DNA from 2 places in the Mycobacterium toneyamaense genome. Region 1 is predicted to be linked to the other one. Evidence: riboswitches for the same ligand, from Rfam matches in the RefSeq annotation. Region 1 holds a riboswitch; the other holds the start of a gene.
The links. A riboswitch is a leader RNA that binds a small molecule or an ion and turns the genes downstream of it on or off. The one in region 1 is predicted to bind cobalamin.
Positions count from the first base shown of each region.

Region 2: it holds a riboswitch for cobalamin, as region 1 does, so the genes downstream of both, ACZ5IQ_RS26115 (CbtB domain-containing protein) here and ACZ5IQ_RS01170 (ABC transporter substrate-binding protein) in region 1, are expected to answer to the same signal.

Region 1 is NZ_AP040333.1:253,919-258,556, forward strand. It holds gene ACZ5IQ_RS01160 (glycoside hydrolase family 3 N-terminal domain-containing protein) at 1-1,024, shown strand, start outside; gene ACZ5IQ_RS01165 (TetR/AcrR family transcriptional regulator) at 1,050-1,649, shown strand; cobalamin riboswitch at 1,884-2,069, shown strand; gene ACZ5IQ_RS01170 (ABC transporter substrate-binding protein) at 2,138-3,145, shown strand; gene ACZ5IQ_RS01175 (FecCD family ABC transporter permease) at 3,166-4,155, shown strand; gene ACZ5IQ_RS01180 (ABC transporter ATP-binding protein) at 4,152-4,638, shown strand, end outside.
Region 2 is NZ_AP040333.1:5,383,681-5,388,318, reverse strand. It holds gene clpC1 (ATP-dependent Clp protease ATP-binding subunit) at 1-1,260, shown strand, start outside; gene ACZ5IQ_RS26120 (hypothetical protein) at 1,309-1,764, opposite strand; adenosylcobalamin (AdoCbl) riboswitch at 1,894-1,978, shown strand; gene ACZ5IQ_RS26115 (CbtB domain-containing protein) at 2,027-2,242, shown strand; gene ACZ5IQ_RS26110 (CbtA family protein) at 2,257-3,165, shown strand; gene ACZ5IQ_RS26105 (YbjQ family protein) at 3,223-3,618, shown strand; cobalamin riboswitch at 3,645-3,852, shown strand; gene metE (5-methyltetrahydropteroyltriglutamate--homocysteine S-methyltransferase) at 3,968-4,638, shown strand, end outside.

The DNA.
Region 1 (4,638 bases):
GTGCGATCCGCACGCGCTGCTCAGCACGCTCACCCTGCGCCAGAAGCTGGCCCAGCTGCTCATGGTGGGTGTCAAGGACGCCGCCGATGCCCGCGCCGCGGTGACGCAGCAGCAGGTCGGCGGCATCTTCATCGGCAGCTGGACGGATTTGTCGATGCTGTCGGACGGCTCGATCCCGGCGCTGCAGGCCGCATCCGGGGCGCTGCCGCTGGCGGTCAGCATCGACGAGGAGGGCGGCCGGGTGTCCCGGCTGAAGAAGCTGATCGGCCCGCAGGAGTCGGCGCGCGTGCTGGCGGCGACCAAGACCCCGGCCGAGGTTCAGGCCATCGCCAAGGACCGCGGGCAGCAGATGAAGGACAAGTTCGGCATCACCGTCGACTTCGCGCCCGACGCCGACGTCACCGAAGAGGCCGACGACGAGGTCATCGGCGACCGCTCGTTCGGCGCGGACCCGCAGAAGGTGACCGAGTACGCCGGTGCGTACGCCGCGGGGCTGCGTGAGGCGGGGCTCGTCCCGGTGCTCAAGCACTTCCCGGGACACGGGCACGGCTCGGGCGACTCGCACACCGGCGGCGTCAAGACGCCGCCGCTGGAGGCGCTCAAAGACAACGACCTGGTGCCGTACCGGACGCTGACGACGCAGCAGCCCGTCGCTGTGATGGTCGGCCACCTGCAGGTGCCGGGACTGACGCAGGGCGACGACCCGGCCAGCCTGAGCAAGCCGGCCTACGACCTGCTGCGCAGCGGCGAGTACGGCGGCCCGCCGTTCGACGGCGTGGTGTTCACCGACGACCTGACCGGCATGGCCGCCATCACCCAGCACTTCGGCGTGGCCGACGCGGCGCTCAAGGCGCTGCAGGCCGGCGCGGACGTCGCGCTGTGGATCACCACCGACGGCATCCCGGACGTGCTCGACAAGCTGGAGGCGGCGGTGCAGGCCGGGCAGCTGGACCAGGCGCAGGTCGACAAGTCGGTGCTGCGGGTGGCGGGCATGAAGGGGCCGGGCGCGAAATGCGTGAAGTAGGCCGCTCGTTGCATACCCTGATCTGATGGCAGGTGGAACCAAGCGGCTGCCGCGGGCCGTCCGCGAACAGCAGATGCTCGACGCCGCCGTGCAGATGTTCTCGGTGAACGGCTATCACGAGACCTCGATGGACGCGATCGCCGCGCAGGCCGAGATCTCCAAGCCGATGCTGTACCTCTACTACGGCTCGAAGGAAGAGCTGTTCGCGGCGTGCCTGGACCGGGAGCTGACGCGCTTCGTCGACACCGTCCGCGCGGACATCAACTTCGCGCAGAGCCCGCGCGACCTGCTGCGCAACGCCGTGCTGTCGTTCATGACGTACATCGACCGAAATCGGGCGTCGTGGATCGTGCTCTACACGCAGGCCACCAGCTCGCAGGCGTTCGCCCACACCGTGCGTGAGGGTCGCGAGAAGATCATCGACCTGGTGGCGCGGCTGCTCAGCGCGGGTACCCGAAACCCGGAGCCGGACAGCGACTTCGAGATGATGGCCGTGGCCCTGGTGGGTGCGGGTGAGGCCATCGCGTCCCGCGTCAGTGCCGGCGACACCGACGTCAACGACGCCACCGAGCTGATGATCAACCTCTTCTGGCGCGGCCTGAAGGGCAAGCGCGCCGAGTCGTAGGTTTCTCGCGCTCCCGCGGCGCCGCGACGGTGCACACAGATCGCCCTCCCAGCGATTCTGGCGATCTGGTCGCACATTCGCGGACCGGCAGCCCGTCCCGGGGCTCTCTCCCTTGGTGCCTTTCGCTGGGAGCCGTCAACTTTCCCTGACGCGTCAAGGAAAGTTGACCACTCCAAATCGCATGTGCCACAGGAGAGGACGACACGCCGGCGGCACGGTTCGCGACGGCGCTGGTATGGTCCGATTCGAGCCAGTCGAACCCAACGCGGTTGGGTCAGGGAATCCGGTGCGAAACCGGAACTGACGCGCAGCGGTAAGGGGGACAGGCGGAGCAATGGCCACTGGCCCCACGTGGGCTGGGAAGGCGCTCCGGCCTGGATGATCCCGAGTCCGAAGACCTGCTGGCTCGGGTTCTCGCGGCCTGGCGGCGCGAGGTCCCGCCCACGCATGGACTCCGCGACCTGAGTCCCGGATCGGAAGGCGCCGCCGTGTCTCGACGTACCATTCTGCTTGTCTCGCTGGTTGTTTCGCTCGTCTGCTCGTGTAGCGGACCGCGGGCGACAGGAACCGTCAACGCTGGAACCGCCGGCTATCCCGTCACGCTGCAGAACTGCGGACGCACGGTGACGGTGAAATCGCCGCCGCAGCGCGCGGTTTCGATCAACCAGCCGGCCAGCGAGCTGCTCCTGGCGCTCGGGCTCGCCGACCGGATGGCCGGCACCGCGTCCTGGAGCGATGACGTCCGGCCCGACCTCGCCGCCGACAACGCCAAAGTGCCTGTGCTGAGCCGGGATTTCCCGTCGTTCGAGCGGGTACTGGCAGAGAAGCCCGACTTCGTCTATGCGACGTTCGACTGGTCGTTCACCGATCAGGGCGTCGCCCCACGGGAGCGGTTCGAGCGCCTCGGGGTGCCGACGTATCAGTCCTCCAGTGAGTGCGGCGGTCAGGACGCGCCGCAGGCGCGGGCGTTGACGCTCGACGACATGTATGCCGAAATCGCCGATGTCGCCCGGATTTTCGGGGTTTCAGAGCGCGGGGACAAGCTGGTGTCGACGTTGCGGGCGCGCATGGCGACCGCAACCATCGGTCTCAGGGCCGACGGTGTCTCCCTGATGTGGTGGTACGCCGGTACCAGAACTCCGTACATCGCGGGCTGCTGCGGAGCGCCCGGCATCATCACCACCGCGGTCGGGGCGCGCAACGCGTTCGCCGACAGCAGGCAGTTGTGGCCCGAGATTTCGTGGGAGGCCATCCTGCAGCGTGACCCCGACATGCTGGTCCTCGCCGACCTCACCCGGGGCAAGGACGGCGACAGCGTCGCCGACAAGATCAAGTTCCTCGAAACCGACCCGGCCGCAAGCAAGTTGAAGGCCGTGCGGGAGAAGCGGTGGATCATCTTGCCGGCCAGCGCGATGGATCCGTCGCTGCGCAACGTCGACGCCGTCGAGACCGTCGCGTCCGGGCTCCGCGCATTCGGACTGGGCGGGAAGTCCTGACGGCGGTGCGCACCGCCGGGATGGTGGCGCTCGGCCTGGTCGGGCTGGTGCTGTCGATCGTGGCGGCCATGGTCATCGGGCCGGCCGACCTCGGCGTGGGTGACGTGTATGCCGTCGTCGCGCAACATCTTTGGGGACGCGCCGCCGACATCCCGCCGATCGATGACGGCATCGTCTGGGAATTGCGACTGCCCCGCGCGTTGCTCGCCGCGATCTGCGGCGCGGGCCTGGCGATCTGCGGCGCGATCCTGCAGTCGCTGATGCGCAACCCGCTGGCCGACCCGTTCATGCTGGGCATCTCGTCCGGTGCGTCCACGGGAGCGGTGCTGGTCGTCGTCGCGGGGATCGGTGGCGCCCTGACGCTGTCGGGCGGGGCGTTCGTCGGTGCGGTGCTCGCGTTCGTGCTCGTGCTGGCCCTCGCCGCGGTGTCCGGCGGCGGGCCGGACCGGGTGGTGCTGGCCGGGGTCGCCGGCACTCAGCTCTTTTCGGCAACGACCGCCTTGGTCGTCTTCTCCTCCGCCGACGCGCAGCAGACCCGCGGGGTGCTGTTCTGGTTGCTCGGCTCGCTGGCCGGGGCGAGCTGGTCTCAGGTGGCACTGTGCGGTCTGGTGTGCGCGGCGTGCCTGGCCATCTGCTGGCTGCAGTCAGATGCCTTGGACGCGTTCGCGTTCGGCCATGATGCGGCCGCCGCGCTGGGTGTCTCGGTGCGGCGCGTGCGCGCCGTCTTGTTGGCGACGACGGCTCTCCTGACGGCCGTGCTGGTGAGCGCCGCCGGCGCAATCGGTTTCGTCGGGCTGGTGTTGCCGCACGCGGCCCGGATGATCGTCGGGCCGTCGCACCGCCGGCTGTTGCCTGTCACCGCGATCACCGGCGCCATCTTCATGGTCTGGGTCGACGCCGCCGCCCGCACCGTATTCGCGCCGCAGGAGTTGCCGGTCGGCGTGGTGACGGCGCTCGTCGGTGTGCCGATCTTCATGTGGATTCTGGCTCGGCGCCGGAGGTTTCGATGACGAGCGGGCTCGCCGCTGAATCCGTCAGCTGGTCGACGGGCGGTCGGCTCGTCATCGACGGGGTGTCGCTGGTCGTGGCCGACGGTGAGACGCTGGGGCTGCTCGGGCCCAACGGCGCCGGCAAGTCGTCGCTGTTGCGGTTGCTGGCCGGGCTACGGCATCCCGACACTGGTGCCGTGCTGCTCGACGGACGTCCGCTCGCCGGTCATCGTCGTCGCGCGGTGGCGCAACGGGTCGCGGTGGTCGAGCAGCAGGTCAGCACCGAGCTCGACCTGACCGTCGGCCAGATCGTGCGGCTGGGCCGAATTCCGCACCGCGGCATCTGGTCTGGTGACACCGAGGCCGACTGCCGCGCCGTCGAGCGCGCCCTGCACCAGACCGAGACGACAGCCCTGCGCGACCGGGATTGGCGCACGCTGTCCGGTGGTGAGCAGCAGCGGGTGCAGATCGCCCGGGCGCTGGCCCAGGAGCCCCGCGAGTTGC
Region 2 (4,638 bases), 1.0 Mb from region 1:
CGCGAGTTCGACGAGAAGATCGCCGATGCGCGCCGGGAGAAGGAATCGGCCATCGACGCGCAGGACTTCGAGAAGGCAGCCCGGCTGCGCGACTCGGAGAAGACGCTGGTCGCCCAGCGCGCCGAGCGCGAGAAGCAGTGGCGTTCGGGTGACCTCGACGTGGTCGCCGAGGTCGACGACGAGCAGATCGCCGAGGTCCTGGGCAACTGGACCGGCATCCCGGTCTTCAAGCTGACCGAGGCCGAGACCACCCGTCTGCTGCGCATGGAAGATGAGCTGCACAAGCGGATCATCGGCCAGGTCGACGCCGTCAAGGCGGTCTCGAAGGCCATCCGGCGTACCCGCGCCGGCCTGAAGGACCCGAAGCGTCCGTCGGGCTCGTTCATCTTCGCCGGCCCGTCCGGCGTCGGTAAGACCGAGCTGTCGAAGGCGCTGGCCGAGTTCCTGTTCGGCGACGACGACGCGCTCATCCAGATCGACATGGGTGAGTTCCACGACCGCTTCACCGCGTCGCGGCTGTTCGGTGCCCCTCCGGGCTACGTCGGCTACGAAGAGGGCGGCCAGCTCACCGAGAAGGTGCGCCGCAAGCCGTTCAGTGTGGTGCTGTTCGACGAGATCGAGAAGGCCCACCAGGAGATCTACAACAGCCTCCTGCAGGTTCTCGAGGACGGCCGCCTGACCGACGGTCAGGGTCGCACTGTCGACTTCAAGAACACCGTGCTGATCTTCACCTCGAACCTCGGTACGAGCGACATCAGCAAGGCGGTTGGCCTCGGCTTCACCCAGGGTGGCGGCGAGAACAACTACGAGCGGATGAAGCTCAAGGTGCACGACGAGCTGAAGAAGCACTTCCGCCCGGAGTTCCTGAACCGTATCGACGACATCATCGTGTTCCACCAGCTGACGCAGGACGAGATCATCCAGATGGTCGACCTGATGATCGGCCGGGTGTCCAAGCAGCTCAAGGCCAAGGACATGGAGATGGAGCTGACCGACAAGGCCAAGGCACTGCTGGCCAAGCGCGGCTTCGATCCGGTCCTGGGTGCCCGCCCGCTGCGTCGGACCATCCAGCGCGAGATCGAGGACCAGCTCTCCGAGAAGATTCTCTTCGAGGAGGTCGGCCCCGGTCAGCTGGTCACCGTGGACGTCGACAACTGGGACGGCGAGAGCAACAACACCGAGGATGCGGTGTTCACGTTCGCCGGCCGTCGCAAGGAATCGGCCGACCTGGCCGAGGCCGCTGCGACTGCCTCGGAGTAGTCAGCCAACGTGAAAAGCCCCCGATTCGTCGGGGGCTTTTCCGTTTGGTCAGCCGACGAGTTTCCCGTGCTCTTCGAACAGCGGGCGGTACTTCGCATCGCAGTTCTTGAGCGCCCAGTCGTTGAGCGCCTTCATGTTGTCGAGCATCGCGTCCATCTTGTTGGGATCGGCGAGGTCTTCGAGGTAGCGATGCGGTTCGGCGGGCGCCGCGGCGATGAGTTCGCCCTGCGTAACGGGCGCGTCCTTGAGCAGGTCGTCGACGATCTGGCTCTGGTTTGCCGCACCGCTGCCGAATGCCGAGTTCATGTCGCGCAGCTTGCGGGCGACCAGCTTCGCGTCGAGTGTGCAGAAGTCGCCGGCGCCGCTGTTGCCGGCCGCGGCGGTCGCTCCGGCCGTGCCCGCGCTCGAGTTCGAACTGTGGCCGGCGGTGCCACATCCGGCCACCGCGAGCGTGGCGGCGGTGGCGACTGTGCAGACCAATCTGGCCGTGGTGGCGAACAACATCGCAGTGCCTTTCCGTCGCTGTGCAGGGGGTCGAGATCGACGCTAAGCGCCCGGCGGTGCCACGGATATAAGGGAAGTCCCTACGGATCTGCGCGGACGGGAAACGGTTCGGTGTATCTTGATCCCGTTACGACGGTGCATGGAAGCCGGTGAGAATCCGGCACGGTTGCGCCACTGTGAGCCCTCTGCGGCGAGTCAGATCTTTCGCCGTCGTGCAGAACCGAACAATGTAGGGGCGCGTGACCCCGTAGGAGGTTTGACCATGACGAGTATTGCGGTTTCCAAGCCGGGCGTATCGACCAAGGCGCTTTCGGCCACTCGAGTGGCAGTGCTGCTGGGCGTGACGATCTTCCTGGCCATGCTGGCGTACTACCTCGTCGGCATCGACGAGGGCATGATGTCGATGTTCGGCAAGACCGTCGTGGTCCACGAGTGGGTGCACGACTCGCGGCACTTCCTCGGCTTCCCCTGCCACTGACGCAAGGGACTTTCATGGAAATCCGCGTCATCGGGCGCGGAGCCCTCGCCGGTCTGATCGCCGGCATTCTGGGGTTCCTGTTTGCCTGGATTTTTGCTGAACCCACCATCGACAAGGCCATCGACTACGAATCCGGCCGCATGAACGTGCTCTCGACCGTCCACACGGCCATGGGCCATCCGGTCGAGCCGGACGGGCCCGAGCTGTTCAGCCGGTCCATCCAGTCGGGTATCGGTGCGGCCACCGGCATCATCGCGTTCTCTGTGGCGATGGGTGCGCTGGTGGCTGTCGCGTATCTGGTACTGCACGGCCGGTTCCAGGTCCGGCCCAAGGTGCTGGGCTGGACCACCGCCGGTTTCGGCTTCCTGGGTGTGTACCTGTTGCCGTTCGTGAAATACCCGTCGAACCCGCCCGCTGTCGGCCATGAATTCACCATGGAGGCCCGCGGTTTCCTGTACCTGGGAATGGTGTGGGGGTCGCTGGCCCTGCTGGGCCTCGCGGTGTTCGCCGCGCGCAAGCTGTCTGCGAAGGTCGGCTGGGCGCGTGCCGTCGGAATCTCGGTGCTCGGCTTCTTCGTGCTGTACGGCGGTCTGCTGGCGGCGCTGCCGTCGCTGGGTGATCTGGCCGCCAATGTCGAGCACGCGGGCGAGTTCGGCTTCGCGCGCGCCGCCACCGAGACGCCGCAGCCGATCACCAACACCTTCGATACGCCGGTCACCGTCGACGGCAAGGTCTACGCCCCCGGGCAGTTGATCTACCCCGGATTCGACGCCGACCTGCTGTGGAAGTTCCGGTGGTACTCGCTGATCGACCAGGCGTTGATCTGGACGGTCATCGGGCTGGTGTTCGGCGGGCTCGTCGAGCGCTACCTCGGTGGCGCCAGGAAGGCCGCACCGGCACAGGACGTGGCAGCCGCGCTCTGACGATTGCGGTTGCCGCGCACTACAGTTCGAGGCATACCGACACAGAAAGGCGGCAGCATGCTGGTTGTCACGACGAATGACCTGCCCGGGTGGGAGATTCAGCGGGTCTGCGGTGAGGTGTTCGGCCTCACCGTCCGGTCCCGGAACGCCTTCGCGCAGATGGGCGCCGGGTTCAAGGCGATGTTCGGCGGCGAGCTGCAGGGCATGACCAAGAACCTCGCCGAGAGCCGCAACGAAGCCATGGGCCGGCTGCTCCAGGAATGTCACGCCCGCGGCGGCAATGCCATCATCGGGATGCGGTTCGACACCACCGAGATCGGTGACGTGTGGACCGAGATCTGCGCGTACGGCACTGCGGTACAAGCGGTTCCGGTCACCGACGCCGCCCGCTACACCGCACAGCAGTTGGGTTACGGCGGCGGTCCGGGCCCGGCACAGGGCCCGACAGGGTAATCTCCACGGCGCAGCTGGTTTGCCAATGACGCTTCGGTGTCTGCGGCGTCGAATGGCGGGGAACCGCCATGAGAGGGAACCCGGTGAGAATCCGGGACTGTCCCGCAGCGGTATGCAGGAACGACCGCCGTCATCCGCACTGGTCCGCATCGGACTGGGAAGCGACGGCCACTAGGTGCACCCGAAGGGTGCGTGCCTGCGAGTCCGAAGACCTGCCAGCTGTGCCGGATGCGCCGCGTCCGGCGGTGCATCGCCTCGTGGAATGGGCTGATCGCCGAGGGCGGTTTGTGCTGTCCTCGATGAATGTCCTTGGGCGGTGCGCACTTCCGTCGCATTTGAAGGACGTCAGTTGTCAACACCATTCACCGCAACCATTCTCGGCGCGCCCCGCATCGGTCCGAACCGTGAACTCAAGCGGGCCGTCGAACGCTATTGGGCGGGCCGGATCGACCGGGCCGCGCTCGAGGAAATCGCCGCGGGCCTGCGCCGCGAGACCATCGCCGCGTTGTCGGCCGCCGGACTGGATTCCATTCCGGTCAATACGTTTTCCTACTACGACCAGATGCTCGACACCGCGGTACTGCTCGGCGCCCTGCCGAGTCGCGCGGGCGGCATTGCCGATGATCTCGATCGCTATTTCGCGGCGGCTCGCGGGACGGCGGACATCGCACCGCTCGAGATGACGAAGTGGTTCGACACCAATTACCACTACCTGGTCCCGGAGATCGGCCCCGACACCACGTTCACACTGCATCCGGACAAGGTGCTGGCAGAGCTCAAAGAGGCTCAGGCGCAGGGTATTCCGGCCCGGCCGGTGATCGTCGGGCCGATCACGTTCCTGGCGCTGAGCAAGGCCGTCGACGGCGCCGAGGTGCCCATCGGGCGCCTCGGCGAGCTGCTGCCGCTGTATGCCGAACTGCTGGGCCGACTCGCCGCAGCCGGTGCCGAGTGGGTGCAGATCGACGAACCCGTCTTGGTCACCGACATCCTGGACGGCACTGCCAACGCCGCCGAATTGGC